Regions from separate parts of the Rothia sp. P13129 genome, predicted to be linked through region 3. Evidence: riboswitches for the same ligand, from Rfam matches in the RefSeq annotation. Region 3 holds a riboswitch; each other region holds the start of a gene.

Region 1 (3,166 bases), on a different contig from region 3:
GCGGGTGTGGGCGTGGGGTGTTTGTTCGCTGTCGAAGTAGACGTGAAGAATTAGCTCTGGTTGTTGCACTTGGGGTGGTTGTATCGTTGCGTCGTTGGTGCAGAAGCTGATATTGCGTGTGAGATATGGGTAGAACTCTTGATAGAAACTATTGATATCTTGTGAGGGGATTTCGATATGTTCTTCTCGGATAAGGGTTTCTGCTGCGCCGTTGAGTGTTTCTTTCAGGGGAATGAAAATGAGGTCGGCTGCGGCGTATCGGTCGTTGAGACGTGTTGGATTGATGGCGCTAGGTAGGGTTGTTTCCCAATGTTCAGCTTGTGCTGTGGCTTTGTAGTGTTCTTGTGCTTTGTGCCCGAGGGCAATGAATCCGTTGCGGGGCTGGCCTATTGGGTGGCAGTAGTATGCGAGGAAGGCATTTTCTCCTGTGGTGAGTGTTGGTGTGATGCGTAGACCGTCTTTGTAGCTGTGAAGTTCTGCTTTTAGCGTGGCTTCTTCGGTGTGCGCCGTAGTGATGGGTGTTCCCTCTAACAGGATGGGCAGTGCTATTTTTTCTGCTTTTTTGAGTACTTTCCATAGTAGGGACGAGTTAACCGTAGAAAGTGTTACCCAATCGCGGTGGGAAGTATACGCTGATTGCCAAGGTCTGATGATGGAGTAGAACTCTCGCAACCATCGTTCGTGTTCGGGTCGGAGGGCGTGGCTGCTTGTCTTTCCGGTGTAATCTTTTTGGAAGTGTTCCCAGTTGATGCCGTCTTTAATCCAACGGTTGTTTTTACCTTGGACGAGTGGGCGTGCTTGTAGGGTGATACGTGGTGTTTTGTGTTGACCGCTACCGAGTGCGAAGCGGGAGTTAACGTGCATTTTGAGGTCGAGAGCGGCGATGGTATTGCTGTTATTTTCGTAGGGTATCCGGTGATGCTGCGCCAGTGTTTGTGACAGTGTTCTGCGCCATGTCGACATTTTTTGTTGTTCTGCTAGCTCTTGTGCAGTAGTGATTCCGTGGTGTTTGAGCTGTTCTTCGCTGAGTCCGTCTGTGACGCGTTGAGTGGAACTTTGAGCTTTGCTAACTTTTTCGGCTCTTTCGATGGCGGTGAGCATGATGGCTACGGAGTGTTTGCAGTCGGTGCGTACTGGGCAGGTGCATCGTGCGGAGAAAGCGAGGGATCCTTCAACCTGTTCTGCGGGGAAGACAATTTTGCTGAGGTATGGGTCTGTTGCGTCGCCGTAGGTTGTTCCTGTCAGGATGTGTGCTTGGGCGTCGTAGGAGTATCGGGCGACTTTGCCTTCTTGCATGTATTGTTTTCCGCGCAGGTAGGTGCGGTGTCCTACTTGCTGGATAATTTTTGCTGCGCTGACGGGGATTCTGGGGAAAGCTGATGGTGCATTCACGGTGGTTGTATCCTCTGCTGGCAGGGTGCATATATGTTCTAGGTTACCGGATGAGCTTGCACCAAAGCTGGTGTAGCCTAAATCTCTCAAATATTTTGGGTTGAGCTCTTTGTTTTTTGTGGTGGTTGCGTTATTCTGGATTCAGCTTCAAGAGTTTCAACTGATAAGCTCCGACTTTAGTTGAACGCCAACCCCATGTTCACGGGTGGCTCGGATGACGAAGCGGTTCGTATTCGCGTCATAGTACGCAGGCTGGTACGGACAAGAGCACTTCGAAAGGAAAGCGCATTCAGCGCAGTTGTATCATGCACAACACCGCTCGCCCTCAGCACAATATTCAACCTGTTTCTTCTGCTCAAACTCGTGGCGGTTACGCTGCCGTAAGCATTCAAGATTACACTCGTATTTCCCATGAGCGTTCTGAGTTTCTTAACTTTTTGCTCTCTCCTAATCCGCACGGTATCCCTAACCAGGAATACGGTATCTTACAAGCAGCATGAGTATAAGAGGACTACTTCTAGACTCTGATGTACTAGCAGAGATTCGCAAAGCCACACCACATCCGCAGGTCGTTGCGTTTCTTCGCCGTCGCTCATATATGGTGATGTACATATCAGCACTTAGCCTAGGCGAACTTAAAGGGCTTTACCCCTACCCTGAAACAGAGCGGTGGGTTAACGAACTTCTCGAACGTTTTAGCGGGCAGGTCCTCGACGTTGATACGAACGTATCTTTGGCATGGGCCGGTCGCCAAATTCGTGCTGAAGAACGCCCCTCACCAGAAGGCCCTTATACGCCATTGCCTACCGCCGCACTTGAAGGGCTCATGGCTGCTACCGCTGAAGTGCATCAGCTAGAAATAGTTTCTTCTAAAGCAGATATTTATCGTCGCTGGGGAGTCCCTGCCGTTAATCCGTTGCATGAAAACACCGCGCGAGGACTATAAACACTGTGTCTTTTGCATGATCTTAAGATGTAGGCTGTGATGAGCTTAGCGTCTTGACCGGCATACATGGTATGGTTCAGTGGGGTGCACGCGGTGAAGAAAATCCTTGGTTTATGTCTCATTTGGATGAGAAAAGCTGTGTGAACTTCAGAGTTCAATAGAGTTCATGACAAGATAAAAGACGATGAAAACCAGCGTGATGAAACCTCAACAACGTTCGATACCGATGCCCCTCTGGCTACAGGGGGTTGTCGAACTCTTTCGTACTGCCTTCTACTCTTGCTTTGCTGTAGTGCTACTACTGGGTGCCGTATGGTTTACCGGCGGTTTTGAACAGCGTGACCTCTACGCTATGGCAGTTTTAGTTAGCCAAATGTGGCTTCTAATCCATGGGGTTCCTCTTCATCTGAACATCTCTGCCCCGTATGGAGACACCCCCGATATTCAGGGGACGATGAGCTTTATCCCGTTGGGTTTAACGCTGATACCCTTATGGTTATGTTTCCGTTCAGGACGAGTCTTAGCTCAAGCATCTCGTGAGGGACAATTCTGGATACCAACATTAACCGGAGCTATCACTTATAGTGCCTGTGCTGGGGGCTTGAGCCTTTTGACAACAGATACTGCTGCGGTAGCGTACCCGGTAGCTTCTGCACTTGTACCGTGTTGGGTCGTTTTATCAGGGCTTATTCTTGGTGGCTGGTACGAGTCTCGTTCTTTGGCGAGAATGATCGGTGTTAACGCTGCAGAATGGGTTGCTCAGTTTAGCCAGTACTCACGTTGGGCGGGTTCTTATGTTTGGACGGTTCTTCGCGCATCAATCGTGGC
Region 2 (3,166 bases), on a different contig from region 3:
GGTGAACGGGGGCGATGCCGGGTTTGTTTCTTTTTCGTGTTGTTAGTGGGTTTTTCTGCCTTGTTTTAGAGCTGGTTCTAGGATTTTTTGTAGTTGTTTTGTTTCTAGGAGGAATCCGTCGTGTCCAGCTGGAGAGTAGATAGCTTGTGCTTGTACCGGTTGGGGCAAGGCGCGGGCTAGTTCATGTGATTGTTCTGGGTAGAAGAGTCTGTCATTGTGCACGTAGGCGATGGTCCATGTGCATTGGCTTCGTTGCAGTGTTTGGTGTAATGTTCCACGATTTCGGGTGATGTCGTGGCTCATGAGTATTTCGTTAATGCTGAGGTAGCTATTTGCGTCAAAACGTTGCACGAGTTTATGCGCGTGGTAGTCCATATATGATTCCACGCTGTATTGTGTACTGTTTTGTGTTTGTTGTGTGCGTCCGAATCGGGTGTGGAGTTCTTCTGAGGTTCGGTAGGTGATATGTGCGATGCGTCGAGCTATCCCTAGTCCTTGGCTGGGAGGTTGTTTATCGTAGTAGTCGCCTCCGTAGAAGTGTTGGTCGCTGCGGATAGCAAGGTTTTGTGCTTGTGCCCAGGCTAGTTGTTCTGCGGTGGTGTATGCGCCGGAGGCGATGACGGCGCAGTGACGTACGTTTTCGGGGTAGGTGATGGCCCATTCTAAGGCTCGTGCTCCTCCGAGGGATCCTCCTATAACATGTGCCCATTGTGTGATGCCGAGTGCTTCTGCTAGATGTTTTTCGGCGTGTACGGTGTCTCGTACGGTGAGTCTTGGGAAGGATGACCCCCATGGTTGTGGGGGTTGTTTGTGTGGGTGTGTGCTGTGTGCTCCGGTGCTTCCGTTACAGCCTCCGAGAATATTCGGTGCTACGACAAAGTAGGTGTTTGTGTCGATGGTTTTTCCTGCTCCAACGAGCTCTTCCCACCAGCCGTAAGTAGTGTTGTGTTCGTTGTGGGCGACGTGGGTGTCTCCTGTTAGGGCATGTAAGATGAGCACGGCGTTGTCTTTGTGTTTGTTGAGGTTTCCCCATGTTTCGTAGGCGATAGTTGCGTTGGGTAGTGTGTGCCCTGATTCTAGGGGTAGTGTCTCGATGGTTGTGTGGTGTTGGTAAGTGAGTGTTGTTGGGGTACTCATAGATGCTCCAATAACTATTGTTGTAGTAGATTGGGGCTGTATCTGCACTGTTGTTTCCTCTAGTGTGTTGCCTGTTTGGTGTGCAGGCTCTTATGTTGAGGAGGTAGTGCGTACTGCTCCCGCGCTTGCACCGTCTAAGAGTGTTTTTCTGGTGCCGGGTCTGTCTCAGTGGCACCCCGCCGCGAGTGGAGGGTTGCCGGCTAATAAGCTGAGTCTTGGTATTAGCGCTCTTGACCGTATTGTTATCGTATCTGAGTGGTTTGTTGTGGGTCGAGCCGTTTCTTCTTCTTTACGTTCTCATGCGGTAGTTTGTCTTGTTTCGTCATATTTTGTCTTTAGAATAGTTCTCATGTCGCGTTGTTTTAAGGGCGCATTATCTATTTTTCTTTTCGGAGGTACATTTCATGTCTCAAGCACCTGTTACGAAGCGTGTGGAGTCTTCACGTGTTCATCATGGCGATACGTTTATTGACCATTATGAGTGGCTTCGTGCTAAGGACGATTCTGAGGTGGTGGAGTACCTCAATACAGAAAATGCTTATACAGAGCAGTCCACTCAGTCACAGCAAGCACTTCGTGAAAGTATTTTTCAGGAGATTAAGGAGCGTACCTTAGAGACGGATCTTTCTGTTCCTTCTCGCCATGGAGATTGGTGGTATTTTTCGCGGACGATTGAGGGTGAACAGTACCCTGTATTTTGTCGTGTGCCTGCTTTGGTAGACGGTGGTGAGGTGGAGATGTTTTCTCCTCCGCAGGTTCAGGCGGGTGTTCCTCTTGATCAAGAGCAGGTCATTCTTGATTGTAATGAGTTTGCACGAGAGTTGCCGTTCTTTTCTCTTGGGTCTTTTTCGCCTTCGTTAGATGGTTCTTTGTTGAGCTTTGGTGTTGATGATTCTGGCGATGAACGCTATACCCAGTATTTCTTAGATTTAGAGACATTGACTCTTTCAGAGGAGACTTTGCCCGGCATTTTTAGTGGCGCATATTTGACTCCTGATGCATCAACCCTTATTTATTCTCTTGTCGATGAGTCATGGCGCCCATATGAGATACGGGCTCACTGTATTGGTGCGGGGGAAGAAGATTGTGTTCTTTTCACCGAGCATGACAATGCGATGTGGCTTAGCAGCGCTCTTTCTGCTGACCGGACTCATATCGTTATTACGTCATTTTCTTCTGAGTTTTCGGAGGTTCGTTTAGTTCCGCTTCAAGATATGTCGGCTGAGCCTTTGTTGGTTATTGGTAAGAAGCATCGTGTGCAATACGGTGTTGAGCCTATTCGTATTGATGGTGTGCCTTATGTTCTCATCATGCATGATGCTGACGCTCTTAACTCAGAAATTGTGCTTGCCCCTTATCCAACGTCTCAGCCTTTTGAGCAGTACCGTCAGTTATGGCTTAAAGTTATGCCTCATCGTTCTGAGGTGCGTATTGAGGGGTTTGATTTTTCGTCAACTCATCTTGTGGTGACGGCTCGTGAGAATACGACGGTACGAGTTTTTCTTGCCGATTTAGACCGTTTGCGCGCCTTGTTGCGTTCGCAGTCGAATGCGGGGGTTGTTTTTAGTGAGCCGACCGGTTTTGTGGAGGAAATTTATACGACTGGTGTTTCTCATGTTTCTATTGATTCGCCGGTCATTCGTATTTCGTACACGTCGTGGGTGACTCCCCCTCGAATTTATGACTATTTTCCGCGTACTCAGGAGCTTATTCTTCGCCGTGAGACCCCCGTATTAGGCGATTATCATGCTGAGGATTATCAGGCGTATCGCATGTGGGCACCTGCCCGTGATGGTGCGATGATTCCTATTTCTGTTATTCATCGTGCTGATCTTGATTTGTCTCAGCAGCATCCCGTGTTCCAGTATGGTTATGGTTCCTATGAGGTGTCGATAGATCCTTATTTCTCTATAGCGAGGTTGTCGCTTCTAGATCGTGGCGTGATTTATGTGGTGGCGCATATTCGTGGTGGTGGCGAGATGGGACGCCAGTGGTATCAAGATGGTAAGAAACTTCAGAAGAAGAATAC
Region 3 (3,166 bases):
CATGCCTGGTCAAATCTGGACGTAAAGCAGAAATGAAAATCGCTTCGGCATGTTTTCCAGAAAAAGCCTGACCGCGAGAAGACGCACCAGCCTGAAAAATTACGGGAGTACGCTGAACAGACGGCTCGGTCAAAGAAATTCCAGGAACTTGAAAATACTTGCCTTGATGCAAAATAGGATGAATTTTCTCAGGATCTGCAAAAATTCCGCGCTGACGGTCACGTAGCACCGCTCCGTCTTCCCAAGAGCCTTCCCATAACTTATAACAGACGTCGAGAAATTCGTCAGCAATTTCGTATCGTTCATCATGCTCAATCTGACCGGCAAGCCCCTGATTCTCTGCCGCAGATTGAAGATAAGAAGTCACCACGTTAAAACCAACACGACCACCCGTTAAATGATCTAACGTTGCATAAGAACGAGCCAAAGTATAAGGCTGGTTATAGGTCACGGCAGCTGTCACTCCAAAACCAAGATGTTCCGTGACCGCTGCCATCGCCGAAATCTGTAAGAACGGATCACCTACCGGCACCTGTGCACCATCACGAAGTACGGGTGCAACAGAATCCTTATATACGTCGTATACGCCCACCACATCAGCGATAAAGACCGCGTCAAAAAGCCCTTTTTCGCATACTTGAGCTAAATCTGTCCAATATTTAATGGTGTTATATTCATCGGCTCGCGAGCGCGGATGACGCCATAATCCGAAGCTTTGGTGGCTTGTTGTGGTCATATCAAACGCGTTGACAACGATACGTTTTTTAGAAGAAGACGGTGTCGTAGTGGGTTGTTCTGTCGTGGCGGTATGAGTTGCCATAAGTTTTTCCTTTGCGTTCTTAGAGGAGAGGGCACTCCTCTATGAGGCGTGGCATATTGAGAACCATATTTTTCGGTGTTGATATGCCCGACGCATAGGCGCCGTATTTGCCGTTGTGATTATTTTGAGCCGGATCTTCATCTGGGGCACCCCGCTACGGGAAGAGGGTTGCCGTCCAACAAGCCAGAGCTTGACGTTGGAACTCGTGATCGCTGGGTTTAGCTTATAAAAAGTTCTTCTTGGCACCCAAGAGCTTCAGTGTTTATTGCGGTGGGTGACGTTCGCTAAGGAATATGACTCTATGCAACGTGATGTGTTCATCTGCTGGCAATGGAAAGTAACGTCTAGATGAATGTGTACGGAAGGTATTACGGTAGAACTCGTCTAAACCATCCAGAGCGACTGAGAGACCTGGCTCTAAGACGTCGCAGCAACCTCGCTTATGCGGTGGTGCTAATGCCAGAAACGATGGGAGTATCTATGTCGTATTGTTCGTCTTTTTCTTATTCAGACCCTCGAAATCAGGTGCAGAATCCGGCAGATGTTTCGGATCAAGAACGTATTGATTTTTGGGCAAGGCAGGCTCGAGAACGTCTTAGTTGGGGGAAGCTATGGGATGAGGATAAAACGCATGAGTTTATTCCTCCTCGTTTGGTAGACGTTCGTGAAGATGGTGTTCAAGAATTTTCTGTTCCAACGATTAAGTGGTTTGAGGGTGGTCAGCTCAACGTTGCCTATAACTGTGTGGATAGGCATGTAGAGCAAGGTTTTGGCGATAAGGTTGCGCTTTTCTTTGAGGGTGAACCTGGTGATCGTGAAGCTATCACTTATGCTCAGTTGCAACGCCGTGTGGCTCAGGCGGCACATGGTTTAGAGCGTTTGGGTGTGGTTAAGGGTGATCGTGTTGTTGTTTATTTGCCGGTGATTCCTGAAACTATTATTTTTGCTCTTGCCTGTGCGCGTATTGGGGCGATTCATTCTCTTGTTTTTGGCGGTTTTTCGGCGGAGGCTTTGAAGTTTCGGGTAGAGGATACTGGTGCCAAGGTATTAATTACAACTGATGGTCAGAATCGTCGGGGTAAGGTTGTTCCGGTCAAGTCGATAGCGGATGAGGCGTGTTCGTCTGAGAATAATATTGAGCATGTGGTGGTGGTGAACCGTACCTCAGCTACCGAGCAGGAAAGACAGCGTGTTCCGTGGTGTTTGGGGCGAGATGTTTGGTTTCACGATTTGATTGAGGGTGTTCCAGATACGCATGATTATTCATTGCATGATGCTGAAGATCCGTTATTTATTATTTATACGTCGGGGACAACGGGCCGACCTAAGGGTCTTGTTCATACTATGGGCGGGTATTTGACGCAGACGGCGTATTCTCATGCGTTACTTTATGATTTGTTGCCTGATGTTGTTGATGCTGATGGTGTGCTTCGTCCTGATGAGTTAGCTACTTGTAATGATCGGCAAAAAGTTGCGGATACTGTTCATTGGTGCACAGCCGATTTGGCGTGGGTGACAGCTCATACTTATGAGATATATGGGCCGTTGGTCAATGGCGTGAGTCAAGTAATTTTTGAAGGTACACCTGATACTCCTACTTTTGAACGGCATTTTGAAGTGATTGAACGCTATGGTGTCACAAACTATTACACGGCACCAACGTTGATTCGTTCGTTGATGGGGGCTTTCCCGCATGGCCCAGAGTCGGGAAAGTATGATTTTTCGTCGGTTCGTCTTTTGGGTTCTGTGGGTGAGTCGATTAATCCACAAGCTTGGTATTGGTTACGTGAGCATATTGGTTCTGGTCGTGCTTCCTTTATTGATACGTGGTGGCAGTCTGAGACGGGTTCAACGATCTGTTCTCCTCGCCCGCATGATCCTCAGTTTGCGCCTGAGGGAACTTTTGAGCAGGGTACTCCAGGTATAGCTGTCAAACCAGGTTCTGCTACTCGTGCTATTCCGGGGGTTTCTGTGCGTGTTGTTGATGAGCGCGGTGAGCCGGTTCAGACGGGGGCTCAAGGGTTCATTGTGGTTGATAAAGTGGGCCCTTCGATGGCTCGTACTGTGTGGAAAAATCCTCAGCGTTATCTTGATTCTTATTGGAGACATTATGGGGAGCGTGGCTGGTTTTTAGCTGGAGATGGCGCAAAGCAAGATGAGGACGGGGATATTTATATTCTGGGCAGGATTGATGATGTTATTAATATTTCGGGTCATCGTCTTTCGACAATTGAAATTGAGTCAGCTTTAGTGCGTCATGAGGCTGTGGTTGAGGCTGGTGTTTGTCCTATTGAGGATGAGTTGACGGGGCATCAAGCAGTAGCTTTTGTGACGCTTAGTGATGAG

Evidence for each region. A riboswitch is a leader RNA that binds a small molecule or an ion and turns the genes downstream of it on or off. The one in region 3 is predicted to bind S-adenosylmethionine.
Region 1: it holds a riboswitch for S-adenosylmethionine, as region 3 does, so the genes downstream of both, ACN081_RS08005 (nuclease PIN) here and ACN081_RS04840 (AMP-binding protein) in region 3, are expected to answer to the same signal.
Region 2: it holds a riboswitch for S-adenosylmethionine, as region 3 does, so the genes downstream of both, metX (homoserine O-acetyltransferase MetX) here and ACN081_RS04840 (AMP-binding protein) in region 3, are expected to answer to the same signal.

Annotation. Positions count from the first base shown of each region.
Region 1 is NZ_JBLXYA010000012.1:4,371-7,536, reverse strand. Features, by position in the region: gene ACN081_RS08010 (SNF2-related protein) at 1-1,392, opposite strand, end outside; SAM riboswitch class IV at 1,538-1,666, shown strand; gene ACN081_RS08005 (nuclease PIN) at 1,698-1,892, shown strand; gene ACN081_RS08000 (plasmid stabilization protein) at 1,889-2,338, shown strand; gene ACN081_RS07995 (DUF6350 family protein) at 2,523-3,166, shown strand, end outside.
Region 2 is NZ_JBLXYA010000007.1:616-3,781, reverse strand. Features, by position in the region: gene metX (homoserine O-acetyltransferase MetX) at 43-1,137, opposite strand; SAM riboswitch class IV at 1,254-1,373, opposite strand; gene ACN081_RS05790 (S9 family peptidase) at 1,542-3,166, shown strand, end outside.
Region 3 is NZ_JBLXYA010000005.1:42,518-45,683, forward strand. Features, by position in the region: gene ACN081_RS04835 (LLM class flavin-dependent oxidoreductase) at 1-820, opposite strand, end outside; SAM riboswitch class IV at 919-1,031, opposite strand; SAM riboswitch class I at 1,207-1,295, shown strand; gene ACN081_RS04840 (AMP-binding protein) at 1,301-3,166, shown strand, end outside.